DNA from 2 places in the Lysinibacillus sp. C5.1 genome. Region 2 is predicted to be linked to the other one. Evidence: a T-box and tRNA genes for the amino acid it is inferred to sense, from the RefSeq annotation. Region 2 holds a T-box; the other holds one or more tRNA genes.
What was found. A T-box is a leader RNA that pairs with one kind of tRNA and senses whether it is charged. The one in region 2 lies ahead of tyrS (tyrosine--tRNA ligase), so its partner is inferred to be a tRNA-Tyr.
Positions count from the first base shown of each region.

Region 1 (4,398 bases), 1.5 Mb from region 2:
GAGAAATTCCAATCGAACTTGGAGATAGCTGGTTCTCTCCGAAATAGCTTTAGGGCTAGCCTCGTGATGAGAATACTGGAGGTAGAGCACTGTTTGGACTAGGGGGCCATCCCGGTTTACCGAATTCAGACAAACTCCGAATGCCAGATATTTATACACGGGAGTCAGACTGCGAGTGATAAGATCCGTAGTCAAAAGGGAAACAGCCCAGACCACCAGCTAAGGTCCCAAAGTAATCGTTAAGTGGAAAAGGATGTGGCGTTGCACAGACAACCAGGATGTTGGCTTAGAAGCAGCCATCATTTAAAGAGTGCGTAATAGCTCACTGGTCGAGTGACGCTGCGCCGAAAATGTATCGGGGCTAAACGATTCACCGAAGCTGTGGATTGACATCTACGATGTCAGTGGTAGGAGAGCGTTCTAAGTGCGTTGAAGTCAGACCGGAAGGACTGGTGGAGCGCTTAGAAGTGAGAATGCCGGTATGAGTAGCGAAAGACGGGTGAGAATCCCGTCCACCGTATGACTAAGGTTTCCTGAGGAAGGCTCGTCCGCTCAGGGTTAGTCGGGACCTAAGCCGAGGCCGATAGGCGTAGGCGATGGACAACAGGTTGATATTCCTGTACCACCTCCTCACCGTTTGAGAAATGGGGGGACGCAGTAGGATAGGGTAAGCGCGCCGTTGGTTGTGCGCGTCCAAGCAGTAAGGCGTGTGTGTAGGCAAATCCGCACACTGTAACGTTGAGCTGTGATGGCGAGTCCGTATGGACGAAGTTCCTGATTTCACACTGCCAAGAAAAGCCTCTATCGAGGTGAGAGGTGCCCGTACCGCAAACCGACACAGGTAGTCGAGGAGAGAATCCTAAGGTGTGCGAGAGAACTCTCGTTAAGGAACTCGGCAAAATGACCCCGTAACTTCGGGAGAAGGGGTGCTCTTGAGCGTGCAAGCGCATGAGAGCCGCAGTGAATAGGCCCAGGCGACTGTTTAGCAAAAACACAGGTCTCTGCAAAACCGTAAGGTGACGTATAGGGGCTGACGCCTGCCCGGTGCTGGAAGGTTAAGAGGAGTGGTTAGCGCAAGCGAAGCTGCGAATTGAAGCCCCAGTAAACGGCGGCCGTAACTATAACGGTCCTAAGGTAGCGAAATTCCTTGTCGGGTAAGTTCCGACCCGCACGAAAGGCGTAACGATCTGGGCACTGTCTCAACGAGAGACTCGGTGAAATTATAGTACCTGTGAAGATGCAGGTTACCCGCGACAGGACGGAAAGACCCCGTGGAGCTTTACTGTAGCCTGATATTGAATTTTGGTACAACTTGTACAGGATAGGTAGGAGCCAGAGATCTCGGAGCGCCAGCTTCGAAGGAGGCGTCGGTGGGATACTACCCTGGTTGTATTGAAATTCTAACCCATGCCCCTTAGCGGGGCAGGAGACAGTGTCAGGCGGACAGTTTGACTGGGGCGGTCGCCTCCTAAAAGGTAACGGAGGCGCCCAAAGGTTCCCTCAGAATGGTTGGAAATCATTCGTAGAGTGTAAAGGCACAAGGGAGCTTGACTGCGAGACCTACAAGTCGAGCAGGGTCGAAAGACGGGCTTAGTGATCCGGTGGTTCCGCATGGAAGGGCCATCGCTCAACGGATAAAAGCTACCCCGGGGATAACAGGCTTATCTCCCCCAAGAGTCCACATCGACGGGGAGGTTTGGCACCTCGATGTCGGCTCATCGCATCCTGGGGCTGTAGTCGGTCCCAAGGGTTGGGCTGTTCGCCCATTAAAGCGGTACGCGAGCTGGGTTCAGAACGTCGTGAGACAGTTCGGTCCCTATCCGTCGTGGGCGTAGGAAATTTGAGAGGAGCTGTCCTTAGTACGAGAGGACCGGGATGGACACACCGCTGGTGTACCAGTTGTCTTGCCAAAGGCATCGCTGGGTAGCTATGTGTGGACGGGATAAGTGCTGAAAGCATCTAAGCATGAAGCCCCCCTCAAGATGAGATTTCCCATTACGCAAGTAAGTAAGATCCCTCAAAGACGATGAGGTAGATAGGTTCGAGGTGGAAGTGTGGTGACACATGGAGCTGACGAATACTAATCGATCGAGGACTTAACCAAAAAGTTTGAAACATTCAATGAACGTTTATCCAGTTTTGAGAGAACGAGTTCTTTCAACTGAATAAGTGAAGTGATGATGGCAAAGAGGTCACACCCGTTCCCATACCGAACACGGAAGTTAAGCTCTTTAGCGCCGATGGTAGTTGGGGGCTTCCCCCTGTGAGAGTAGGACGTCGCTTCGCTTATTTTTTATGTGGAGGATTAGCTCAGCTGGGAGAGCATCTGCCTTACAAGCAGAGGGTCGGCGGTTCGAGCCCGTCATCCTCCACCATTTATTTATTATGAAAGTACTATTATCGCGGGGTGGAGCAGTGGTAGCTCGTCGGGCTCATAACCCGAAGGTCACAGGTTCAAATCCTGTCTCCGCAACCAAATAAAATTAAGGTCCCGTGGTGTAGCGGTTAACATGCCTGCCTGTCACGCAGGAGATCGCCGGTTCGATCCCGGTCGGGACCGTCCTTATTTGTGCCGGTGTAGCTCAGTTGGTAGAGCAACTGACTTGTAATCAGTAGGTCGTGGGTTCGACTCCTATCGCCGGCACCATCCCTTGGAGGGGTAGCGAAGTGGCTAAACGCGGCGGACTGTAAATCCGCTCCTTAGGGTTCGGCGGTTCGAATCCGTCCCCCTCCACCAGCTCTTTATTCAATAGGGGCATAGTTCAACGGTAGAATAGAGGTCTCCAAAACCTTTGGTGTGGGTTCGATTCCTACTGCCCCTGCCAAATTTTTTAGGTTAGACTACTGTTATATTACATATGGCGGTTGTGGCGAAGTGGTTAACGCATCGGATTGTGGTTCCGACATTCGTGGGTTCGATTCCCATCAGTCGCCCCATAATAAAATATTGGGGTATAGCCAAGCGGTAAGGCAACGGATTTTGATTCCGTCATGCCTAGGTTCGAATCCTAGTACCCCAGCCATTTATTTCTTAATATGAGCCATTAGCTCAGTTGGTAGAGCATCTGACTTTTAATCAGAGGGTCGAAGGTTCGAGTCCTTCATGGCTCATCATATTTGCGGGTGTGGCGGAATTGGCAGACGCACTAGACTTAGGATCTAGCGCCGCAAGGCGTGGGGGTTCGACTCCCTTCACCCGCATCATCTATATTTCAAATTTATAATTGCCAGGATAAATAATCTTATGCACATGCGGAAGTAGTTCAGTGGTAGAACACCACCTTGCCAAGGTGGGGGTCGCGAGTTCGAACCTCGTCTTCCGCTCCAAATGTGCCGGGGTGGCGGAACTGGCAGACGCACAGGACTTAAAATCCTGCGGTAGGTGACTACCGTGCCGGTTCGATTCCGGCCCTCGGCACCATTTTTAATATTTAGCGCCCGTAGCTCAATTGGATAGAGCGTCTGACTACGGATCAGAAGGTTGTGGGTTCGACTCCTGCCGGGCGCGCCAATAAATGAACGGAATGTAGCTCAGCTTGGTAGAGCACTTGGTTTGGGACCAAGGGGTCGTAGGTTCGAATCCTGTCATTCCGACCATCTTTTTAACAAATGGGGCCTTAGCTCAGCTGGGAGAGCGCCTGCCTTGCACGCAGGAGGTCAGCGGTTCGATCCCGCTAGGCTCCACCATAATTGTTTCATTCCGGAGGTATACCCAAGTCTGGCTGAAGGGATCGGTCTTGAAAACCGACAGGCGGGTAACACCGCGCGGGGGTTCGAATCCCTCTACCTCCTCCATTTTCCGGGTCAGTAGCTCAGTTGGTAGAGCATTAGATTGAAGCTCTAAGTGTCGGCGGTTCGATTCCGTCCTGACCCATCATTTTTGCGGGTGTAGTTTAATGGTAAAACCTCAGCCTTCCAAGCTGATGTCGTGAGTTCGATTCTCATCACCCGCTCCAAGAGGGGCCTATAGCTCAGCTGGTTAGAGCGCACGCCTGATAAGCGTGAGGTCGATGGTTCGAGTCCATTTAGGCCCATTTTAAAATTATTCCGAAGTAGCTCAGTTGGTAGTAGCACCTGACTGTTAATCAGGTTGTCGCAGGTTCGAGTCCTGCCTTCGGAGCCACGGCCCCTTGGTCAAGCGGTTAAGACACCGCCCTTTCACGGCGGTAACACGGGTTCGAATCCCGTAGGGGTCATCAAGCATGTAGCAAATTTTGCTACATGCTTTTTTTTGTTTTTTAAGCATTTAATTATTGTCATTAAGGCATTAAGTATTGTGTAAATCATCTAACTTTTAATTTGCCGTTTTAAATTTGAACAAAGTATTTCATATATAAAAGATGTATGTTTTCTTACGGATTTTTTCGTGGTGAATTGTATGCTGTTCATCTAATATGG
Region 1 is NZ_CP066226.1:232,630-237,027, forward strand. Features, by position in the region: rRNA gene I5435_RS01040 (23S ribosomal RNA) at 1-2,104, shown strand, start outside; rRNA gene rrf (5S ribosomal RNA) at 2,171-2,286, shown strand; tRNA gene I5435_RS01050 (tRNA-Val) at 2,300-2,375, shown strand; tRNA gene I5435_RS01055 (tRNA-Met) at 2,402-2,476, shown strand; tRNA gene I5435_RS01060 (tRNA-Asp) at 2,488-2,560, shown strand; tRNA gene I5435_RS01065 (tRNA-Thr) at 2,572-2,647, shown strand; tRNA gene I5435_RS01070 (tRNA-Tyr) at 2,654-2,737, shown strand; tRNA gene I5435_RS01075 (tRNA-Trp) at 2,752-2,825, shown strand; tRNA gene I5435_RS01080 (tRNA-His) at 2,862-2,937, shown strand; tRNA gene I5435_RS01085 (tRNA-Gln) at 2,949-3,023, shown strand; tRNA gene I5435_RS01090 (tRNA-Lys) at 3,039-3,111, shown strand; tRNA gene I5435_RS01095 (tRNA-Leu) at 3,120-3,201, shown strand; tRNA gene I5435_RS01100 (tRNA-Gly) at 3,253-3,327, shown strand; tRNA gene I5435_RS01105 (tRNA-Leu) at 3,333-3,421, shown strand; tRNA gene I5435_RS01110 (tRNA-Arg) at 3,435-3,511, shown strand; tRNA gene I5435_RS01115 (tRNA-Pro) at 3,521-3,597, shown strand; tRNA gene I5435_RS01120 (tRNA-Ala) at 3,612-3,687, shown strand; tRNA gene I5435_RS01125 (tRNA-Ser) at 3,703-3,795, shown strand; tRNA gene I5435_RS01130 (tRNA-Phe) at 3,802-3,874, shown strand; tRNA gene I5435_RS01135 (tRNA-Gly) at 3,883-3,956, shown strand; tRNA gene I5435_RS01140 (tRNA-Ile) at 3,961-4,034, shown strand; tRNA gene I5435_RS01145 (tRNA-Asn) at 4,047-4,123, shown strand; tRNA gene I5435_RS01150 (tRNA-Glu) at 4,125-4,196, shown strand.
Region 1: it encodes a tRNA-Tyr, which carries the amino acid that the T-box ahead of tyrS (tyrosine--tRNA ligase) is inferred to sense. The anticodon was not compared.

Region 2 (4,398 bases):
CGGGTATGGCATTTAATAATGCTTCACTTGGCTATGTACATGCGATTGCTCATCAATTAGGTGGCTTCTACAACTTACCACACGGTGTATGTAATGCGATTTTACTACCACATGTTTGCCGCTTCAACTTAACAGCACGTACTGAGCGGTTTGCTCGAATCGCTGAGTTATTAGGTGAAAATGTTGAAGGGATTAGCAAACGTGATGCTGCTGAAAAAGCAATTACTGCCATTGAAAAATTATCAAAAGATTTAAATATCCCAAGTGGCTTCCGTGCGTTAGGTGCGAAGGATGAAGATATTGAAATTTTAGCTAAAAATGCAATGCTAGACGTTTGTGCAGCAACGAATCCTCGTAAAGCAACATTAGAGGACATTAAACAAATTATTACTGCTGCAATGGGACCTGTAGGGAAACCAACAGAGTCACTTGAAGCGGTTGCACTGTCTTAAAATATTAATAACAATGGCGTGTCTCCTTGGGGCATGCCTTTTTCTGTGGAACAAAAAACATTCCCCTGTTGTATGTGTGCCTAGTGACAGCTATACTTTTCTTAAAAAGATATGGGGGAAACATATGCGTTTAATTTCCATTTGTCCAAGCAACACAGAGCTTGTTGCTTACTTAGGATTGACCCATCAACTTGTAGGTGTTGATGATTTTTCAGATTGGCCTTCATCTGTGCAGGCATTACCAAAGCTTGGTCCCGATTTATCAATTGATATGGATGCATTAGAAGCATTGCAGCCCGACTTAGTACTTGCCTCATTAAGTGTACCAGGCATGGAAAAAAATATAGAGGCATTACAGGAAAGGAACATTCCCCACATTGTTTTTAATGCCAACTCGTTAAACGAAATTGCGCAAGATCTTCTAACACTAGGTGCTGCTTGTGGCGTAACGGAGCACGCCCAAAAAGTTGCAACGGAATATTTACAATTTATTGCCCAGCTTCAAGCGGTGGCACAAACGGTTTCCACTCACCCTACTTTATATTGGGAATGGTGGCCAAATCCTATTTTCACACCTGGTCAAGTTAATTGGTTAACCGAAATTAGCAAACTTGCTGGAGGACAAAATTTATTTCACGATTTCGAGTTAGCGAATGTCCAAACAGAGTGGGAAGAAATTGTTCGACGTAATCCAGATTATATACTGATGGCGTGGGTAGGTGTTGCCTATGAGCGAATTAAACCAGCTCATTTATTAAAGCGACCAGGTGCTAACGAGCTACAAGCGGTTCAAATGCAACAGGTGTACGTAATGGAGGAATGGTTGTATTGCCGTCCATCCCCTCGATTAGTGGAAGGTGCACTTAAACTTGCTCAACTGCTACACCCTGAAAGCTATCAGCAAATCACTCTACCTAATTTCTTACAATGTTAAAACAAAAACCTCCCTCGAAGTGATCCATTCGAAGGGAGGTTGAATTGGTGAAAATTGTTTGAGTGCCTGACACCTAAACAAATTTGACCATATGGTATTTTTTCTTGCCGCGACGTACAATGCTAAAGGCATCTTCTAAACGGTCTTTTGCATCGACGTTGTATTCTAAATCTGTGATTTTTTCACCGTTTATGCTAATGGCACCGTTTGTCACATCTTCACGAGCTTGACGTTTTGAAGATGAAATCCCTGCTTCCACAAGTAAATCTACGATATTTTTTGCCTCTTTAGCCATTTCAATAGAAGGAACATCTTTAAATGCATCCTTCATTTCCTGTGCTGAAAGTGCTTTTAAATCGCCAGAGAATAATGCAGCCGTAATGCGAATAGCTTGGTCTAGCGCTTCCTGACCATGGATTAAGCGTGTCATTTCCTCCGCTAAAGCTTTTTGTGCCTTACGTAAATGAGGTTCCTCTTCCACAGACACAGCTAATGCTTCAATCTCTTCACGTGTTAAGAACGTAAAGATTTTTAAGTATTTAATAACATCCGCATCCGCAGCATTAATCCAGAATTGGTAGAATTCGTACGGAGATGTTTTTTTGCTATCTAACCATACAGCACCACCAGCTGTTTTACCGAATTTTGTACCATCCGCTTTTGTTACTAACGGAATTGTAATACCAAATGCTTTTGTTTCTTCTTCATGTGTTTTACGTATAACTTCTAAACCAGTTGTAATATTGCCCCACTGATCAGAGCCACCCACTTGAATGCGACAATTGTAATTGTTGTACAAGTGATTGTAATCAATACCTTGAATTAATGTATAAGCAAATTCCGTAAATGAGATACCTGTATCAAGACGTGAAGCAATTGTATCTTTTGCTAACATGTAATTAACATTGATTAATTTCCCGTAATCACGTAAAAATTCAATTGTACTAATATCCCCAATCCAATCACGGTTATTAACAAGTTGCGCGCCATTTCCATCTTGTGCAAATTCAAATATACGCTCTAATTGTCCACGAATGGCTTGCACGTTTTTGTCAATTTGCTCCACTGTTTGAAGCTGACGTTCTTCAGAGCGTCCAGAAGGGTCCCCGATCATTCCTGTTGCTCCACCAACAAGTAAAATTGGACGGTGGCCAGCTTTTTGGAAGCGACGAAGCGTTAATAAAGGGACGATGTGACCGATGTGCATTGAGTCAGCGGTTGGGTCTACCCCACAGTATAGAGAAACAGACTGTTCTGCTAGAAGTTTTGCCATACCTTCAGCATCCGTTTGTTGGTACAACAATCCACGCCATTCTAAATCTTGTAATAATTCGTTTGTCATTGTTTCTTCCTCCTAAATTGTCATCTTTTAGCGTGTAGAAACAAAAAAGTCCCTACACGCAACAAATTGCATGCAGGGACGTTAATAACTAACGCGGTACCACCCAGCTTGAAGATGTCATCCATCTTCCTCTTCATTCAGCCGCCTTTATCGCAGGCGCGCACGTCTAAGCTCCAAGTACGTAATTCGTCTCTACATTATGACCAGCTTTCACCAACCGCTGGCTCTCTAAACAGGGAATATAGATACTACTGCAAACTCTTCATCACTAGAAAACTATAAGCATTATTCTATACGATTCTGTTTCAATGTCAATAACTATGTTCGAGACAATTCATTATATGCTATAATAAACAAGATTTTAGGAGGTCGATACCTTGAAGGATTGGATTGAGAAAATCAATGTAAAGATCGATGCATTTCTCGAACAAAAATGGATGAAGACATTACGTATTTCAGGCAGCGTCGTCTGGAACTTATTTTTACTATTTTTAGTCTTTGCATTGGTAGGCACTGTATTTGTTGGTTCTGTTGGCGCCGGCTATTTTGCCTCACTTGTACAAGAAGAACCTTTACGTTCGAAAGAAGAGTTACGAAACCTTATCTTCAACTATGAGGAAACAAGTGAAATTTATTTTGCCAACGATATTTATATGGGAAAATTGCGTACAGATTTAGAACGTCGTGAAACGTCTCTTAGCGCAGTAGCGCCTGACTTAATTAATGCAGTACTCGCAACGGAAGATGAATATTTCCGTGAACATAATGGGATTGTTCCAAAAGCTGTTATTCGAGGATTGCTGCAAGACGTTACAAACTCTGCCACACAGACAGGTGGCTCTACATTAACACAACAACTTATTAAAAACCAAGTGTTAACAAATGAAGTTTCCTATGAGCGAAAAGCGAAGGAACTGCTACTTGCCATGCGCTTAGAGCACTTTATGACAAAGGAAGAAATATTAGAGGCATACTTAAATATTATTCCTTATGGTCGAAATGCAACAGGGCGTAATATCGCAGGTATTGAAACAGCAGCTGAAGGTATTTTTAATGTGAAAGCAAAGGATTTAACGCTTCCTCAAGCCGCTTACATAGCTGGTATTCCTCAGGCACCGTATACTTACACACCATTTACAAATACAGGTGTGCTAAAAAGTGAAGAAGCATTAAAATTAGGCATCGATCGTATGAAAACGGTGCTCTACCGCATGAATGAAGCTGGCTACATTAATGAAAAACAGTATGAAGATGCGCTCGCATATGACATTACAGCAGACTTCCGTACACCAGAAGCACGTCCAGAGGATCGTTATCCATGGTTAACGTTTGAGCTAGAGGAACGAGCAAAAGAAATTATTGCTGAAAAACTAGCCAATGAAGATGGTATTGATTCAGAACGTTTAAAAACGGAAGAAAAATTACAAGAAAAATATTCGATTTTGGCAGACCGAGACATTCGTTCAAAAGGTTATCGTATTTATTCCACTATCAACAAGGATATGTTTGATGCTATGCAAAAAGCAGCCGATAATTTTAAATACTACGGTCAGACATATACGGGTAAAGGCAAAGATCCTGTAACAGGTGAGGAAATCGATGTGCAAATGCCTGTTCAAGTTGGTAGTATTTTAATCGAAAATAGCTCAGGTCGAATTTTAAGCTTCCTA
Region 2 is NZ_CP066226.1:3,472,969-3,477,366, forward strand. Features, by position in the region: gene I5435_RS16970 (iron-containing alcohol dehydrogenase) at 1-452, shown strand, start outside; gene I5435_RS16975 (cobalamin-binding protein) at 577-1,386, shown strand; gene tyrS (tyrosine--tRNA ligase) at 1,460-2,728, opposite strand; T-box leader at 2,800-3,003, opposite strand; gene I5435_RS16985 (transglycosylase domain-containing protein) at 3,106-4,398, shown strand, end outside.